Regions from separate parts of the Kitasatospora sp. NPDC127121 genome, predicted to be linked through region 4. Evidence: riboswitches for the same ligand, from Rfam matches in the RefSeq annotation. Region 4 holds a riboswitch; each other region holds the start of a gene.
The links. Region 4 has a riboswitch for cyclic di-AMP ahead of ACFVHI_RS07100 (NlpC/P60 family protein). Riboswitches for the same ligand answer to the same signal wherever they lie in the genome.

Region 1 (4,204 bases), on a different contig from region 4:
GCGTCCGCCTGTTGCACGGGAAGTCGGCGGGTCCGACTTCCCGTGCACGCCTCACCCGGTGTGGTGGTGGTTCCGCCGTCGTGGGAGGCCGGGCGGGTCGTGCCGCGGTCGGTGCGGTGGCCGGCGTCTCAGGGGGTGGGCCAGGTGCGGAGGCCGGTGGTGAGGAGGGTGATGAGGCGGCTCTGGGTGGTGGCCAGGTCTTCGGCGAGCTGGAAGCCGCCGCCGATGGAGAGGGAGGCGAAGCCGTGGGCGACGGAGCGGACGGTGCGGGCGGCGTGGATCGCCTCCGCGCCGTCGAGGCCGTACTCCCGCAGGACGGCGATGATCACCCCGACGAGCCGGCCGGCCGCGCGGGTGAGGTCGTCGTCCGGCTGCGGGGCCTGGGGGAGGGCGTTGTAGCGGTGCGGGTGCTCGGTGGCGTACGCGTGGTAGGCGCGCAGCACGGTGGCGACGGCGTCGTCCCCGCTGCGGCCGACGGCGGCCTCGGCGAGCCGGTCGGCGAGTTCCTCGGTGACCCGGACGGCGATGAGCCGCCGCAGTTCGGTGAGGCCGCCGCTGACGTGCTTGTACAGCGACGGGGTGGCGACCCCGGCCCGGGCGGCGACGGCGGCCAGGGTGAGGGCGTCGGCGCCCTGCTCGTCGATGAGGGCGAGGGCGTGGTCGACGACCTGCTCGGGGGTGAGTCCTACTCGGGGCATGGTGTGGGCTCTCCGTCGGTGGAAGGCGTACGTGGCGGGGCGGGGCGGGGCGGGGCGTGGTGTGGCGGGGCGTGTGGGCGGGCGGGGCTGACGTGGGCGGACGGGGTGGGCGGGGCTCAGGCGAGTTCGGCGAGGAAGGGCAGCAGGGCGCCGGCGGTGGCCTGCGGGTTGTCGGCCATCGGGTAGTGCCCGGATCCGTCGATCATGACCTTCCGCGCGTTGAGCGCGGCGGCCTGCCGGTCGGCGACGGCCTCCGGCTTGGGGAAGTCGGGGTCCTTGCTGCCCATGATGACGAGCGAGGGGCAGCGGACGGCCGCGGTCCAGCCGACGGGCGCGGAGTCCCCGCCGACGTGTCCGCGGGTGGCGGTCTTGCGGCCGGGGGTGCGCATGGCGGCGACGAGTCCGGCCACGTACGTGTCGAAGTCGGCGGGCTTGGCGCCCGGGTAGGCCAGCTTGCGGTGGTAGAGGCCCCAGAAGGCGGGCGAGTGGACGGTCAGGGCGCCCATGGCGCGGAGGGCGCCGCGCATGAGGGCGCCGGGCGGGGTGTTCTCGACGAAGGCGTCGATCAGGGCGATGCCGGCGACCCGCTCCGGGGCGTCGCCGGCGGCCTTGACGACCGTCGCGCCGGTGTAGGAGTTGCCGACCAGGACGGCGCGGTCGATGCCGAGGTGGTCGAGTAGGGCGAGGACGTCGGTGGCGATGGCGGCGGGGGAGTAGTCGTCCCAGATGATCGAGGATTCGCCGAAGCCGCGCAGGTCCATGGTGATGACCCGGCGGCCGGCGGCGGCCAGCAGCGGGTGGAGGTGCCGGTAGGCGGCGCGGGTGTCGAGCATTCCGGGGAGCAGCACGACGGGGGCGCCGTCGCCCTGCCGGGTGTCGTCGTAGGCGAGGCGGCCGCCGGTGACGTCGAGGTACTGGGTGGTGGGGGCGTTGGTGGCGTTCATGGTGGGCCTCCGGGGGCTGCCGGTGCGGGGCTTCGGCGTGCTGCCGATAGCCATAAAGCTAAGGCTAATAGCCTTAGCCGTCAAGCCTTCGCACCCTGTGGAGCGGGGGAGGTCGGCGGTGAGTGCCTGAATGAAGGGCCGTCCGTTGACGTCCGATCACGTGAGGTGGCGTCAATGGTGTTCAAGCGTGCCCAAGGGGCTCAAGGGGGACAAAACGCCCTTCGCGTCCCAGAGTGCCCCGTCCGTCTCCGGTCGTCCCGGGCGAACGGCTTGGAATCAGGGCCTCCTAGGATTAACGTTTGATAACGCAGCGCGGTCCTCAACGCCGTACCCAGACGGCACCGTGCGCCGTCGCCTAATCCCGCCGACCGGCCTCCGGGCAGGTCAGGGAGCCGGGGAACCACGTTCCTTGGGGTGAATCGGCGGGGCTCCGGCCCGGCCGTAGGAGACCTTCCTGCTCCGAACCCGTCAGCTAACCCGGTAGGCGCGAAGGAAGGAAAGGAGCGCGCCTCCGTGGCGTCGACGCACACCCCGGCACACCCGGCCGGCCTCGCAGCAGGTACCCGGCTCCTCGACCACCCCGGCCCGGACGGCCCCGAGTACGCGGGCCCGGACGCCGAGACCAACCGGCACCGGATGCCGCGTCAGGTCCGTGGGACCTCCCCGTTGCTCGGCGTCACCGCCGTCGCCGCCACCCTGGGCGCCACCGGCTTCGCCTCCGCCACCCCGGCCGCCGCCCCCGCCATCGAGACCCCGGACGAAACCCCGGTCGCCCTCTCCGCCGACCCCGGCCTCGCGCTCGCCGCCCGCATCCAGCTGCAGGCCGACAGCCAGCGCACCGCCGCCGAGGAGGACGCCCGCGTCCAGGCCGCGAAGGAGGCGGAGGCCAAGGCCGCCGCGAAGGAGGCCGAGGCCAAGCGGGCCGCCGAGGAGGCCGAGCGGGCCAAGGCCGCCGCCCTCACCCTGCCGGTGCGCGACTACCACCTCACCGCCCACTACGGCCAGAGCGCCCGCTACTGGGCCCACCTGCACACCGGCCTGGACTTCGCCGCCGACACCGGCACCCCCGTCTACGCGGTCGGCCAGGGCACCATCACCTCGGCCGGCTGGTCCGGCTCGTACGGCTACCGGATCGTCGAGACCCTGCCCGACGGCACCGAGATCTGGTACTGCCACCTCTCCTCGATCATCAAGGGCTCCGGCAAGGTCGGCTCCGGCCAGCAGATCGGCAAGGTCGGCGCCACCGGCAACGTCACCGGCGCGCACCTGCACGTGGAGGTCCGCCCCGGTGGCGGCGCCCCCGTCGACCCGGAGACCTGGTTCCAGCAGCGCGGCCTCAACCCCTGACGCACCCGCGAAGCCCCGGCCGCCGGAACCGAAAGGCACCGGCGGCCGGGGCTTCGCCGCGTCACTCCTGCGCCTGGTCCGCCGCCGGGTCTTCCTGGTCCGCCGGGTCTTCCTGGTCCGCCGGGTCGGCCGGCCCCGCCGGGTGCGGGTCGGGCTCTTCCTGCGCCGGCCCCGCCAGCTCCTTCAGGCGGGCGTCGAACTCCTCTTGCGCCAGCCCCGCCAGATACGCGTCGATCTCCTCCTGCCCCGGCTCCGGCGCGAGGTCCGGGAACTCCTCCACCAGCAGTCGCGGCAGCCCGGGCACCGTCCACTCCCCGTACAGGTCGAGCGCGGCCTCCACCGCCGCCTCCTCGAACGCCCCGAAGTCCCCGGCCAGTTCGTCCGGCATCGGCCGCCCCAGCGCGGTCAGCTCGGTCAGGTTGCGGTAGCTGCGCCGCATCAGGCCCTGCTCCAGCAGCCGGCGCGCGCCGTCGGTGGCCATGCCGACCGAGATCACCCGGGTCGGGCTCCAGCCCTGCTCGTCCACCTCGTCCAGCCAGCCGGTCTGCGCCAGTGCGGCGAACCTGGCCAGCCGCTCCTCCTGCGCCAGCTCCCGGAAGCCGGTCAGCCACTCCCGCACCGCCTCCGGATCCGTGACGTCCGCCCCGTACGCGTGCAGCAGCAGCGCGTACAGCCGGGGCCAGGTCACCAGGTCGGCGCGGCGCAGCAGCCCGGCCGCGACCTCGCCCTGCCACTCGGCCTCGGCGTGCAGCCGCTCCTGGCGCTTGGCGTTGAGCCGCTTGGCGGCCCGCTGGTGGTCGGTCAGCAGCCGGACGGCGGCGCCGTACGCGAACGGGTCCGCCTCCGGTTCGGGTTGGACGTACAGGTAGAGCCGTTCGTACAGCAGGTGCTCCACCGCGTTCGAGGTCAGTTCGGGCCAGCCGTCGTGCATCCTGCCCTCGCCCAGCTCCAGCAGGGCCAGCACCGCGCGCAGCGGCGCTTCGGCCACCGGGGTGCGGTCCTCTTCCGCCGCCCAGGCGAGCAGGTCGGCGGCCCTGGTGCGCGGGGCGAGCCGCAGGTCTTCGTCGTTCATAGCTCGAACGGTAACCGCTGGCCGGGAGTAGGGTCGGCTGCCATGGTCCCCGTACGACTCACCGGCCCCCGGCTGGCCATCCGCGAGTATCACCACACCCCCGGCGACGTGGACGCGCTGCACGGGCTGTTCGGCGACCCGGA
Region 2 (4,204 bases), on a different contig from region 4:
GAGGCGGTGCGGCCCCGACCCACCGGATACGGTCGACGCATGCCAGTGCAGCCCGACCCCGCCGCCCCGCAGCTCTTCACCTGGGAGTTCGCCACCGATCCGTACCCCGCCTACGCCTGGTTGCGCGAGCACGCCCCGGTGCACCGCACGACGCTGCCGAGCGGGGTGGAGGCCTGGTTGGTGACCCGCTACGCGGACGCGCGGCAGGCGCTGGCGGACAGCAGGCTGTCGAAGAACCCGGCGCACCACAGCGAGCAGGCGCACCGCACCGGGCGGGTGGGAATTCCGGGGGAGCGCCAGGCGGACTTGATGACGCATCTGCTGAACATCGACCCGCCGGACCACACCCGGCTGCGCCGGCTGGTGTCGAAGGCGTTCACGCCGCGCCGGGTGGCGGAGTTCGAGCCGCGGGTGCAGCAACTCACGGACCGGCTGATCGACGGCTTCGCGCAGCGCGGTTCGGCGGACCTGATCCACGAGTTCGCGTTCCCGCTCCCCATCTACGCGATCTGCGACCTGCTGGGCGTCCCGGCCGAGGACCAGGACGACTTCCGGGACTGGGCCGGGATGATGATCCGGCACGGCGGCGGCCAACGCGGCGGCGTGGGGCGGGCGGTGAAGCGGATGCGGGCGTACCTGCTGGAGCTGATCCACCGCAAGCGGGCGGATCCGGGCGAGGACCTGATCTCGGGCCTGATCCGGGCGAGCGACCACGGCGAGCACCTGAACGAGAACGAGGCCGCCGCGATGGCGTTCATCCTCCTGTTCGCGGGGTTCGAGACGACCGTCAACCTGATCGGCAACGGCACGTACGCGCTGCTGCGCAACCCGGAGCAGCGCAGGCTGCTGCAGGAGTCGGTGGTGCGCGGCGAGACGGCGCTGCTGGACACCGGGATCGAGGAACTCCTGCGCTACGACGGGCCGGTGGAGATGGCGACGTGGCGCTTCGCGACGCGGCCGCTGTCGATCGGCGGGGTGGACATCCCGGTGGGCGATCCGGTGCTGGTGGTGCTGGCCGCGGCGGATCGCGATCCGGCCAGGTTCGCGGACGAGAACACCCTGGACCTGGCCCGCACGGACAATCCGCACCTGGGTTTCGGCCACGGGATCCACTACTGCATCGGCGCTCCGCTGGCCCGCCTGGAGGGGCGGAGCGCACTGACCACGCTGCTTTCCCGGCTGCCGGACCTGCGGCTCGCGGAAAACCCGGAGAACCTGCGCTGGCGGGGCGGCCTGATCATGCGTGGCCTGCGGGAACTCCCGGTCGAATTCACTCCGGAGGACCGCTCTCCGCACGCGCCGGTCACGCCGGCCGACGCTCCGACACGCTGACGGCACGTCTCCAGCTCGTCGTGGAGCCAGGTCTGAACCCGCATTAATCCGGACATACCGCCGCCGTTGGTAGGCGATTGACCACGCGCCGTAATTTGTGTGTGATATCGGTGATATGAGCTTGTTATTGGTCTGATGATCTGTCTACTCTCCCTGGAGTTCGCAGCTGCGGACCTCGTGCGCGGAACGCCGAATCCTGCCCGCCGCGTCACGGGAAACCGACCAGACCCTGGGCAGGGGCGGGGGAACCAGGTTTGTTGCCGTTCCCCAACGGCTTGGGGTGAAGCCGCCCGAGCGGAATCGTTTCCGCTTTCGGCGGCCGGGCCACCTCCCGGTCCGAACCCGACAGCTCACCTCGCAGGCGTGCGGAGAGGGACCTCGTCATGCTGTTCGTTGGAACTGGCCGCCACCGTCGTCGCACCCAGACCGAGAAGGCCATCGCCGTCGCCGGTGTGGCCGGCGTCGGACTCGCGATGCCGCTCCTCACCGCCACCGGCGCCTCCGCCGCCCCGGCCTCCACCTGGGACGCCGTCGCCCAGTGCGAGAGCGGCGGCAACTGGAGCATCAACACCGGCAACGGCTTCTCCGGCGGCCTGCAGTTCACGTCCAGCACCTGGAAGGCGTACGGCGGCACCTCCTACGCCCCGCAGGCCAACCAGGCCAGCAAGGCACAGCAGATCTCGGTCGCCGAGAAGGTGCTGGCCTCGCAGGGCCCGGGCGCCTGGCCCGTCTGCTCCCAGAAGGCCGGTCTGAGCAAGGGCGGCGCCCCGGCCTCCGTGGACACCTCCACGGATGCCAAGCCCGCCAAGCAGCCCGCCGCCAAGCCGACCCAGCAGGCGCAGACCCCGAAGCCCGCCCAGCAGCCGGTCCAGCAGGCCGCCCCGAAGCCGGCCGCCCAGCAGCCCGTCCAGCAGGCCCCGCAGCAGACGCAGCCGCAGACCCAGGGCTTCTCCGGCAAGGCCGGCTGGGACGCCGACGCGAAGGTGTACTGGTACCAGAACAACGGCGCCTGGTACTGGACCAGCCACCAGAGCGTCTACCAGCAGTACGCGGGCCAGCCCGCCGCCCAGCCGCAGTACGCGCCCCGCGCCGTGCAGCCCGCACAGTCCGCCCCGGCCGCGCAGCCCGCCGCCGCGCAGGGCGGTCACGACTACACCGTCCGGGCCGGCGACACGCTGTCGACGATCGCCGCCGCCCAGGGCGTGTCCGGCGGCTGGCAGTCGGTGTACGACGGCAACCGCGGCACCGTCGGCGGCAACCCCAACCTGATCATGCCCGGCCAGGTGCTGCACCTCGGCTGAGCGGCCCGGGCCCTGAGCGGCCCGCGCCCTGCGGGCGAAGGGGGACGGGCGCCGTCCCCCTTCGCCCGCATTCCCCCGTATTCGCCCGCTTCGATCGGGCAAGCAGGTGAACTACTGGTGGGTAGCCGGGCCACACGCTGAGACGGGACCGAGGCCAGCGCGGCCCCGGGGGCCGGGGCGGTTAGGCTCTGGTCGTAACGACTCCGCAATCGTCCCGCCGGCAGCACCCAACGTCAGCCGGACCCTGCTTCCGCAAGGAGATGCCTCGTGCCGTCCATCGATGTCGTCGTAGCCCGTGAGATTCTCGACTCGCGTGGCAACCCCACGGTCGAGGTCGAGGTCGGCCTCGACGACGGCAGCACCGGTCGTGCCGCTGTCCCGTCGGGTGCCTCCACCGGCGCCTTCGAGGCGCTGGAGCTGCGCGACGGTGACAAGAACCGCTACTTCGGCAAGGGCGTGGAGAAGGCCGTCCTGGCCGTCATCGAGCAGATCGGCCCGGAGCTCGTCGGCTACGACGCCACCGAGCAGCGCCTGATCGACCAGGCCATGCTCGACCTGGACGCCACCCCGGACAAGTCCTCGCTCGGCGCCAACGCGATCCTGGGCGTCTCGCTGGCCGTGGCGCACGCCGCCTCCGAGGCCAGCGACCTGCCGCTGTTCCGCTACCTGGGCGGCCCGAACGCGCACGTGCTGCCCGTTCCGATGATGAACATCCTCAACGGCGGTTCGCACGCGGACTCCAACGTCGACATCCAGGAGTTCATGATCGCCCCGATCGGCGCGGAGTCCTTCTCCGAGGCCGTCCGCTGGGGCGTCGAGGTCTACCACACCCTCAAGGGCGTGCTGAAGGAGCGCGGCCTGTCCACCGGCCTCGGCGACGAGGGCGGCTTCGCGCCGAACCTGGACAGCAACCGCGAGGCCCTGGACCTCATCACCGAGGCCATCCAGAAGGCCGGCTACGTGCCCGGCCGCGACATCGCGCTCGCCCTGGACGTCGCCGCGTCCGAGTTCTACGAGGACGGCGCCTACCAGTTCGAGGGCAAGGCCATCTCCGCCGCCGAGCTCATCGAGTACTACGCCGAGCTGGTCGACTCCTACCCGCTGGTCTCCATCGAGGACCCGCTGGACGAGTCGGACTGGGACGGCTGGAAGGCCATGACCGTCAAGCTGGGCGACAAGGTCCAGCTGGTCGGCGACGACCTGTTCGTCACCAACCCGGCCCGCCTGGCCAGGGGCATCGAGACCGGCACCGCCAACGCGCTGCTGGTGAAGGTGAACCAGATCGGCTCGCTGACCGAGACCCTGGACGCCGTCGAGCTGGCCCAGCGCAACGGCTACCGCTGCATGATGTCGCACCGCTCCGGCGAGACCGAGGACGTCACCATCGCCGACCTGGCCGTCGCCACCAACTGCGGCCAGATCAAGACCGGCGCCCCGGCCCGCTCCGAGCGCGTCGCCAAGTACAACCAGCTGCTGCGCATCGAGGAGATCCTCGACGACGCCGCCGAGTACGCCGGCCGCGGCGCCTTCCCGCGCTTCCGCTCCGCGGAGTAGCAAGCACAGCCGTTCCG
Region 3 (4,204 bases), on a different contig from region 4:
AGGCTCTTCTGCCAGAGAACCCCCTTGAGGTCGGCGGCCGCCATCCCGTTGTAGGTGTCGTACGAGCCGTGCGTGTCCTGCGAGTCGTGCATAGAAATCTCCCGAAGAGCTCCGGAGTGGTCGTCCAGCGCGGCGCTCCCGGCACCCGCCGAACGAACGGACCGGCCCCGTACCGGCCCGGCACAACGCCTCACTTGACGCGATGATAGCTGCTGTGCACGTGCATCAGCACGGGACATTGCAGGTGCACGAGGCCTTTCACCGGCAGTTCCGAACTCTTCACGGGCCCTTCTCCTGACGGTACGTAAACGGACATAGCCGAGTGAATCGCCAGATTCTCGATAACCGGCCGTGAGCGGTTCCCCGCTGAATGTTGATCTTCAGACGCCCGGAGTCGCGCTGCCGTGACGCTCCGTCAGGCGACCTCCCGGCTGTGAGACATCTCACGCGCCACACAGGCAACTCGACGCCCCGTCGGACACGTCAGGGCTACGAGCGGTGATCGCTCGAAGGCTGGGTGAGATATGTCCGGATTGCGGGCAAACCGCCCGGACGGACACGGCGGGAACGCGGCGCACCCGCCATGACCACGTGAAACTCGAACGGCAGCCGAATGCAGGCCTGACGGGCCGATGTCCTACGATCTCCGGCATGAGCACCGCAGCCATCCCGGGCGCGCCACTGCCCGTCCGCACTCCAGGCTCCCGTGCGCGGGGGCGCCACCGCCGCCCCGAGCGCCCCGAGATCCCGGCCGGCTCCCCGGCCCTGGTGCTCGCCGTGCCCGCGACCGCCGGGCCCGAGTCCCGCTCGGTCGTCGAGGAGCTGCTGTCGATCGTCCGCAGCGAGCAGAGCGGCATCCAGACCGCCGTCGGCTACCTCCCGGGCGAAGCCGCCCAGGGGGTCGACAGTGACGACCGCACCGTCGCCGAACTGCTGGCCATGGCCGCCGAGGCGGGCCTGCCCGCGCCGGTCCTGGTGCCGCTGGTACCCGGCCCGCACGGATTCCTGACCGAACTTCACGCCCTCGCCGCGGAGTACGGAGCCCCCGTCACCGACGTGCTCGGCCCGCACCCGCTGCTCGCCGAGGCCGTGCACGTGCGCCTGTCCGAGGCCGGCCTGGCACGCGCCGACCGGGCCCGGCTGTTCGCCATCGCGACCGCCGCGGACGGCGTCGTGCTGACCACCGTCGGCGGCGAGGAGGCCGCTGCCGCGGCCGGCATCACCGGTGTCCTGCTGGCGGCCCGGCTGGCCGTCCCGGTCGTGCCCGCCGCGCTCGACGTGCCGGGCTCGGTCGCCGCGGCCGTCAACCACCTCAAGGAGACCGGCTCCCAGCGCCCGGCGCTGGCCCCGCTGGTGATCGGGCCGGAGGCCGACTCCGAACTGCTCGCCACGGCCGCCGAGGAGACCGGCTGCCCGTCCGCGGCGCCGCTGGGCGCCTACCCGACGGTCGGCCAGCTGATCGCCGCCACCTACCTGGCCGCGCTGCCGGCACCCTCCCCCGAGGCCCTGGCGCAGGCCGAGGCCGAGGCGGCGGAGACCGCCGAGGGCGCGCACGCCGACCACTCCGGCCGGGGCGGTCACGCCGCCCACGCCGCTCGCACCGCCACCGAGGAGTCGGCCGGCCAGTAGCGGTCACCGCACTCGTGAAGGGCCCGGAACGGCTACGTTCCGGGCCCTTCCTGCTTGTCCCGTAAGGGAGTTAAAGGGCGAATAGGTGCGATGTCCGTTCTATCCGCATTTGTTCGCCGTCGCTCGATCCATCCCCCGACGGCCACAGTGTGGACGCACCTCCTTCTCGGCGGGCGGCCCCCGTGGGACCCGACCCGCCGTCACCCGCCTCCTGAAGCACAGACAGTTGTGCACGCCCTTCGCGGCATTGCCGGAAATCGGCCATTTTCGATCATGGCGAGCGAGGGGAACGACCGTTCTCGCCAAACCGTGATGCACGTCACAGGTGTTTGCAGTTTGAACTTAAGTCTGCTTAACGTGCTCCCCGTTCGTGGCCACACGAACCCAGTTCATCCGCGACGCCGAGTCCTGCCGTCGGATGTCCTGGCAGCGCGAAAACGCACCACGGCAGGAGCGGGGGACCCACAGGTAAGTCGCCCCGGACCGTTCCCCGGAACGATCCAGGGCTAGGGGTGAAGCCGCGCCCACAGCGCGGCCGGGCAACTCCAGCCCGAATCCGACAGCTCACCTCGCAGGCGTGGGAGAGGACTGCGTCTTCATGCTGCCCACCAACGGCACCCGTCTGTCCAGTCGTACCCGACGCGTGATCGCCGCCATCGGCGTCGCGGGCGTCGGCCTCACCATCCCCTGCCTCACCTCCGGCACCGCCTCCGCCGCCTCCGTCGCCACCTGGGACAAGGTCGCCCAGTGCGAGAGCACCGGCAACTGGAGCATCAACACCGGCAACGGCTTCTACGGCGGCCTGCAGTTCACCTCCAGCACCTGGGCCGCCTTCGGCGGCACCGCGTACGCCCCCCAGGCCAACCAGGCCACCAAGGACCAGCAGATCGCCGTCGCCGAGAAGGTCCTCGCCTCGCAGGGCCCCGGCGCCTGGCCGGTGTGCTCGGTCCAGGCCGGCCTGACCAAGGGCGGCGCCGCGGCTGCCGTCGACACCTCGGCCGGCTCGACCACCGGCTCGGCTGCCAGCTCGACCGCCACCAAGCCCGCCGCGAAGCCGGCCACCCCGGCCGCCAAGCCCGCGCAGAGCCAGGCCCCGGCCACCCCGGCCGCGAAGCCCGCCAAGCCGGCCGCACCGGCCCAGGACCAGGCACAGGCCCCCGCCGACTCCGCCAACGGCACCTCGGCGCAGAAGGGCCAGAACCAGGCCCAGAACAGCGCCCAGCCCCAGGGCGACGACTACACCGTCGCCTCCGGCGACTGGCTGTCCTCGATCGCCGACAAGCACAACCTCCAAGGCGGCTGGCAGCGGCTGTACGAGCTCAACCGCGGCACCCTGACCGAGGGTCCGGACACCATCTACCCGGGCCAGCGCCTCTCGTTCAAGGACGGCGGCCAGGCCCAGCAGTCGGCTCAGACCGACCAGTCCGGCTCGGACTTCACCTGGTTCGACCGCTCGCAGAAGTCCGGCCAGACCTCCAACGGCGCCGCCGTGAACGCCAAGCCGACCGCCCAGCCGCAGGCCCCGGCCCCGACCTCGACCCCGGCCGCCAAGCCGGCTTCCAAGCCGGCCGCCCAGGCGCAGACCCCCGCTCAGGCCCCGGCCGCCACCGGCAGCATGGCCGCCGCGGTCTCCTTCGCCCAGTCGAAGGTCGGCCAGGCGTACGTCTACGGCGGTACCGGCAACGGCGGTTGGGACTGCTCCGGCCTGACCCAGGCCGCGCTGCGCGCCGCGGGTGTCTCCGTCCCGCGCGTCGCCGCCGACCAGGCCGCCGCCAGCACCCGCGTCTCGCTGGACAGCCTGCAGGCGGGCGACCTGCTGTTCTGGTCCAACAACGGCCAGAACTCCGGCGTCTACCACGTCGCGATCTACATCGGCGGCGGCCAGTACGTCGAGGCCGCCAACCCGAGCTCGGGCGTGCGCCTGCAGACCGTCGCCAACTGGGCGCCGGACTTCGCCGGCCGGGTCTGAGCACGACCCGCGGGTGACAGCTGACAACTGACGGCTGACAGATAACAGATAACAGATTTCATCATCTGTTATCTGTCAGCCGCCGCCCGCCCCGGCGGTCGCCCGGCGCCGTAGGAAGGCCGCCGGCAGGCCGCCGGGCAGGACCGCCCGGGGCCATGGTCAAAGCCCGCCCCCAGCGGGCATGCTGCTGCTCCGGCACCCGAGGAGGAGTCACCATGGCCCAGGTCACCGTCACACTCGACGCCAACCTCGCGATCGACGCGATGATGCTCTCCGGCACCAAGAACCCGCAGGACGCCGTCGAACTCGTCCTGCGCGACTACCTGGCCCGCGGCCGCCGCACCGAGACCCGCACCGGCGACGCCACCGACGGCCAACGGCTCACCGAGAGCCGCCCCACGGACCACGAGGGCTGACCCGGCACCCGGGCGGCACGCAACGGGCCCCGGAGAGCAACAGCTCTCCGGGGCCCGTCCGTTGACCGTCCTCAGCGCGCGCAGGCCCCCGTGGAGCCACGCATGACCAGCTCCGGCTGGAACATGAACTCCCCGCGCTGGACCGCGTTCCCGCCGACCTCCTCCAGCAGCGCGTCCACCGCCGCGGTCG
Region 4 (4,204 bases):
AGCGGGCCGGCGCCGAGGGCGCGGCCGCCGAGGCCACCCGGCTGGTGGAGAAGCTGCAGGCGGAGCTCGCCGAGCTGCGGTCCGCCGCCCGGGCGGACCTGGAGCGGCAGCGTGCGGAGTCCGAGGACGTCCGCCGGGAGGCCGAGTCGCTGCGGAAGAAGGTGCGCTCGCTGGAGAGCGACACCCGCCGGGCGCAGGCCGAGACCAGGCGGCTGACCGCCGAGCTGGAGGCCGCGAGGGCGCAGGCGGCCGTCGAGCGCGGCGCCGCGGAGTCCGAGGCGCGGCGGCTGCGGCACCGGGTCGGCGAGCTGGAGACGGCGGCCGAGCAGGGCCGCCGGTCGGCCCGCGAGGGCCGCAGCGTCGAGGACATGCGGCTGCGGCTGCTGCTGGACACGGTGCTGCAGTCGGCGCAGGGGCTCCAGCGGGAGCTGGCGCTGCCGGTCTCCCAGATCCGGCCGGGGGACCTGGTGGAGGCGGTGGTGCCGGGGGCGGCCTCGCCGCACGACGTGGCCCGGCGCGGTCTGGCCGACGACGATCCGGCGCTGCTGGACCAGCTGCTGGCGATCCCGCAGGTGCACCTGGTGGTGGACGGCTACAACGTGACCAAGACGGGCTATCCGACGCTTCCGCTGGAGCAGCAGCGGATCCGGCTGCTGGGCGGGCTGGCGATGCTGGCCCAGCGCACGCAGGCGGAGGTCACCTGCGTGTTCGACGGGCAGGACCTGGACGTTCCGGTGATCATGGCGCCACCGCGGGGGGTGCGGGTGCGGTTCAGCCGGACCGGCGAGACCGCGGACGAGCTGATCCGCCGTCTGGTGCGGGCCGAGCCGCAGGGGCGTCCGGTGGTGGTGGTGTCCACCGACCGGGAGGTCGCGGAGGGCGTGCGGAAGGCGGGCGCGCGCCCCGTGGCCTCCGTTCTGCTGCTGAACCGGCTGGCGCGGCCCTGACGGCTGCCGCGACGGAATGACGCCTGGTCAGCGCCCGGTTTGCGGCGGTGTGCACATCCGGTGAAGCCTGCGGGGGAAGTGGAGTTCACGCCTTCGGGGGAGTGGCAAAACCCGTGGATCTTCCCTAGGGTGTGGCGTCAAACCTATTTTCCGGATTCTCACCTGATCGGGTGAGGCCGATGGAAGAAGGAGCAATTCCCTTGGCCTCCCACCGCCGTCCCAAGCAGCCGAGCCGTGCCCGGGTCTCCGTGCTCACCGCTGCCGCGGCGACCGCGGTCGCCCTCTCCGCGCAGGTCGCCGCGCACGCCGCGCCCCAGCCCAGCAAGAGCGACGTCAAGGCGCAGATCGACCAGCTCCAGCAGGACCAGGAGCAGGCGGCGGAGAAGTACAACGGCGCCAAGGAGCGGGCCGACCAGCTCCGCAAGCAGTCCGACCAACTGCAGGACAAGGTGGCCCGCAGCCAGGACGAGATGACCCAGCTCCAGACCGGCCTGGCCGGCGTGGCGGGCGAGCAGTACCGCACCGGCGGCATCGACCCGTCCGTCCAGCTGATGCTCTCCTCGGACCCGTCCGGCTACCTGGAGAAGGCGTCCAGCGCCCAGCAGGCCAGCGCCAGCGAGTCCGAGGCGCTCAAGGGGCTGCTGGACCAGCAGCGCCGGCTGGACCAGGAGAAGTCCGAGGCCGCCGCCGTCCTGGCCTCGCTCGACTCCACCACCAAGGACCTGAACCAGGCCAAGACGGACGTCAACCAGAAGCTCAAGGCCGCGCAGGACCTGCTGAACTCGCTCAGCGCCTCCGACCGCGCCGCGCTGCGGGCCCAGCAGCAGCAGGACGACCGCGCCTCGCGCGGCAGCGACCGCGCCGACCTCGGCAGCCTCCCGCAGGCCGGCGGCTACGCGGGCGTGGCCGTCGCCAAGGCGATGAGCAAGCAGGGCTCGCCGTACGTGTGGGGTGCCACCGGCTCGACCACCTTCGACTGCTCGGGCCTGATGGTCTGGGCGTACGGTCAGGCCGGCGTCTCGCTGCCGCGTACCTCGCAGGAGCAGGGCAACGTCGGCACCAAGGTCACGCTGGACCAGGCCCAGCCGGGCGACCTGGTCATCTACGGCCCCGACCGGCACCACGTCGGGATGTACATCGGCAACGGCATGGTGGTGCACGCGCCGCACACCGGCGACGTGGTGAGGGTGATGAAGGTCGACGCGATGCCGATCAACACGATCCGCCGGGTCTGACGGCCCGACACGCCCGAAGGGCCCCGTCCGGGCCTGTGATCCACGCCACCCCCCGACCGGGGGTGGCGTTCGGGTTTTGTCCGCCGCGCGAGTCCCCGGTGAAGACTGATCAGCTTTGCGTACGACGGTGATCACTATGTGTCATATTCACAAAAGAACTTTGGTCTTCTTCCGTCTTTTTTCTGACAAGGATTTGAACGGATCACGGTTCAGTTACTAGGGTCGTGCCCCGAACCACCGCACTCCCGATCGCCCAGCCAGGGTGACGGCGGTGGTTTCCGTCGAGTTCGTGACGCAGCGGGGCGGGCCCAGTGCCTGCCCGACGGGGAGCCCAGCAGTCGGGGGTGCTGTCGAACGGAGCCGGGGAACCACGTTCCTCCGGGGTGAATCGGCGCCAGGTCGGCCGGTGGAACGGCCGTGAGGCGTCGTAGGGCACGCTTCCGGCCCGAACCCGTCAGCTCACCCGGTAGACGGCGTAGGAAGAAGGAGTCCGCCTTCGTGGCGTCCCATCGTCGTCCCAAGCCCGCTAGTCGCACCCGGGTCTCGATCATGACCGGCTTCGCCGCCGCGGCCGTCGCGCTGTCCGCGCAGTCCGGCGCCCACGCCGACCCGCAGCCGACCAAGGACCAGGTCAAGGAGCAGGTCGACCAGCTCAACGAGCAGGCCGAGGTCGCGACCGAGAAGCTCAACGCCGCCCAGGAGAAGCAGCAGCAGCTGCAGAAGCAGGTCACCGACCTCCAGGACCAGGTGGCGCGGCAGCAGGGGCAGGTGACCGACCTTCAGGGCGGCCTGGCCGAGATCGCCGGCGAGCAGTACCGCAACGGCGGCATATCGCAGACCGTCCAGCTGATGTTCTCCGCCAGCCCGGACACCTTCCTGAGCCAGGCCGACACGCTGAACCAGGCCGGCGGCACCCAGAAGGGCCAGCTCAAGCAGCTCCAGGACGAGCAGCGCAAGCTCGACCAGGTGCGCTCCGAGGCCCAGGGCAAGCTCGCCGAGATGGAGACCACCACCCAGCAGCTGAAGAGCGCCAAGGACGAGGTCCAGGGCAAGCTCAAGGCCGCGCAGGACCTCTTCAACACCCTGTCCGAGCAGGAGCGCCAGGCGATCCGCGCGGCCGAGGAGAAGGCCGCCGCCGAGGCCAAGGCGAAGGCCGACGCCGCCGCGAAGGCCGCCCAGCAGCAGGCGGCGGCCCAGCAGGCCGCCGACCGCTCCTCCCGCGACAACAGCCGCACCGACCTGAGCGCGTCGCAGGCCCCCGCCGCGCCGGTCACCAAGCCGAGCGCCGGCAGCTCGCGCGGCGCCGCGGCGCTGTCCATCGCCGCCTCCAAGATCGGCAGCCCGTACGTCTACGGCGCCTCCGGCCCCGGCTCCTTCGACTGCTCGGGCCTGATGGTCTGGGCGTTCAACCAGGTCGACGTGGCGCTGCCGCGCACCTCGCAGGAGCAGGCCCACGCCGGTACCCGGATCGGCACCGACCTCTCCCAGGCCCAGCCCGGCGACCTGCTGATCTTCTACGGGGACGCCCACCACGTCGGCATCTACGCCGGCAACGGCCAGGTGCTGCACGCGCCCAAGCCCGGCGCGTCGGTCCGCTACGAGGCGGTCGGCAACATGCCGCTGACCTCCATCGTGCGGGTCTGATCCCCGCGCAGGCCCTCCCAGGCCCGGCCTTCCACCACGGAAGGCCGGGCCTGCGGCTTTTCCGGCGCCTCGGACTGATGTCCGATTACGGGTCAAATATTCGGGTTGGCAGGGGTTTGGACTCGGTTGCCCGGACTCGCTAACGTCTGCCACCGGACTCCGCTTCCAGGGCCGCCCGCGTTGGTGCGGCGGCGGGGCCCCACCGCCGGATCGGAGCCGCTGCCGCCATGCCCGTGCACCGTCGTCCCCAACTGCTCGCCCGTGCGCTGGTGCTGACCGCGGCCGCCACCACCGCCCTGGGCGTGACGGCGGGCGGCAGCGCCCAGGCCGCCCCCGCCGTGCCGGACACGCCCACCCGCAAGGACGTCAAGGCGCAGG

Region 1: linked by a shared signal. The riboswitch ahead of ACFVHI_RS04015 (M23 family metallopeptidase) and the one ahead of ACFVHI_RS07100 (NlpC/P60 family protein) in region 4 are both predicted to bind cyclic di-AMP.
Region 2: linked by a shared signal. The riboswitch ahead of ACFVHI_RS34540 (transglycosylase family protein) and the one ahead of ACFVHI_RS07100 (NlpC/P60 family protein) in region 4 are both predicted to bind cyclic di-AMP.
Region 3: linked by a shared signal. The riboswitch ahead of ACFVHI_RS32540 (transglycosylase family protein) and the one ahead of ACFVHI_RS07100 (NlpC/P60 family protein) in region 4 are both predicted to bind cyclic di-AMP.

Annotation. Positions count from the first base shown of each region.
Region 1 is NZ_JBHXTQ010000003.1:171,172-175,375, forward strand. Features, by position in the region: gene ACFVHI_RS04005 (TetR/AcrR family transcriptional regulator) at 129-698, opposite strand; gene ACFVHI_RS04010 (alpha/beta fold hydrolase) at 815-1,696, opposite strand; cyclic di-AMP (ydaO/yuaA leader) riboswitch at 1,985-2,143, shown strand; gene ACFVHI_RS04015 (M23 family metallopeptidase) at 2,156-2,989, shown strand; gene ACFVHI_RS04020 (hypothetical protein) at 3,051-4,061, opposite strand; gene ACFVHI_RS04025 (GNAT family N-acetyltransferase) at 4,104-4,204, shown strand, end outside.
Region 2 is NZ_JBHXTQ010000113.1:6,974-11,177, reverse strand. Features, by position in the region: gene ACFVHI_RS34545 (cytochrome P450) at 40-1,332, shown strand; cyclic di-AMP (ydaO/yuaA leader) riboswitch at 1,543-1,710, shown strand; gene ACFVHI_RS34540 (transglycosylase family protein) at 1,716-2,633, shown strand; gene eno (phosphopyruvate hydratase) at 2,901-4,187, shown strand.
Region 3 is NZ_JBHXTQ010000095.1:13,893-18,096, forward strand. Features, by position in the region: gene ACFVHI_RS32530 (DUF397 domain-containing protein) at 1-92, opposite strand, end outside; gene ACFVHI_RS32535 (hypothetical protein) at 652-1,629, shown strand; cyclic di-AMP (ydaO/yuaA leader) riboswitch at 2,060-2,220, shown strand; gene ACFVHI_RS32540 (transglycosylase family protein) at 2,207-3,598, shown strand; gene ACFVHI_RS32545 (hypothetical protein) at 3,814-4,014, shown strand; gene ACFVHI_RS32550 (LacI family DNA-binding transcriptional regulator) at 4,086-4,204, opposite strand, start outside.
Region 4 is NZ_JBHXTQ010000008.1:36,816-41,019, reverse strand. Features, by position in the region: gene ACFVHI_RS07110 (NYN domain-containing protein) at 1-947, shown strand, start outside; gene ACFVHI_RS07105 (NlpC/P60 family protein) at 1,148-2,182, shown strand; cyclic di-AMP (ydaO/yuaA leader) riboswitch at 2,521-2,670, shown strand; gene ACFVHI_RS07100 (NlpC/P60 family protein) at 2,681-3,826, shown strand; gene ACFVHI_RS07095 (C40 family peptidase) at 4,054-4,204, shown strand, end outside.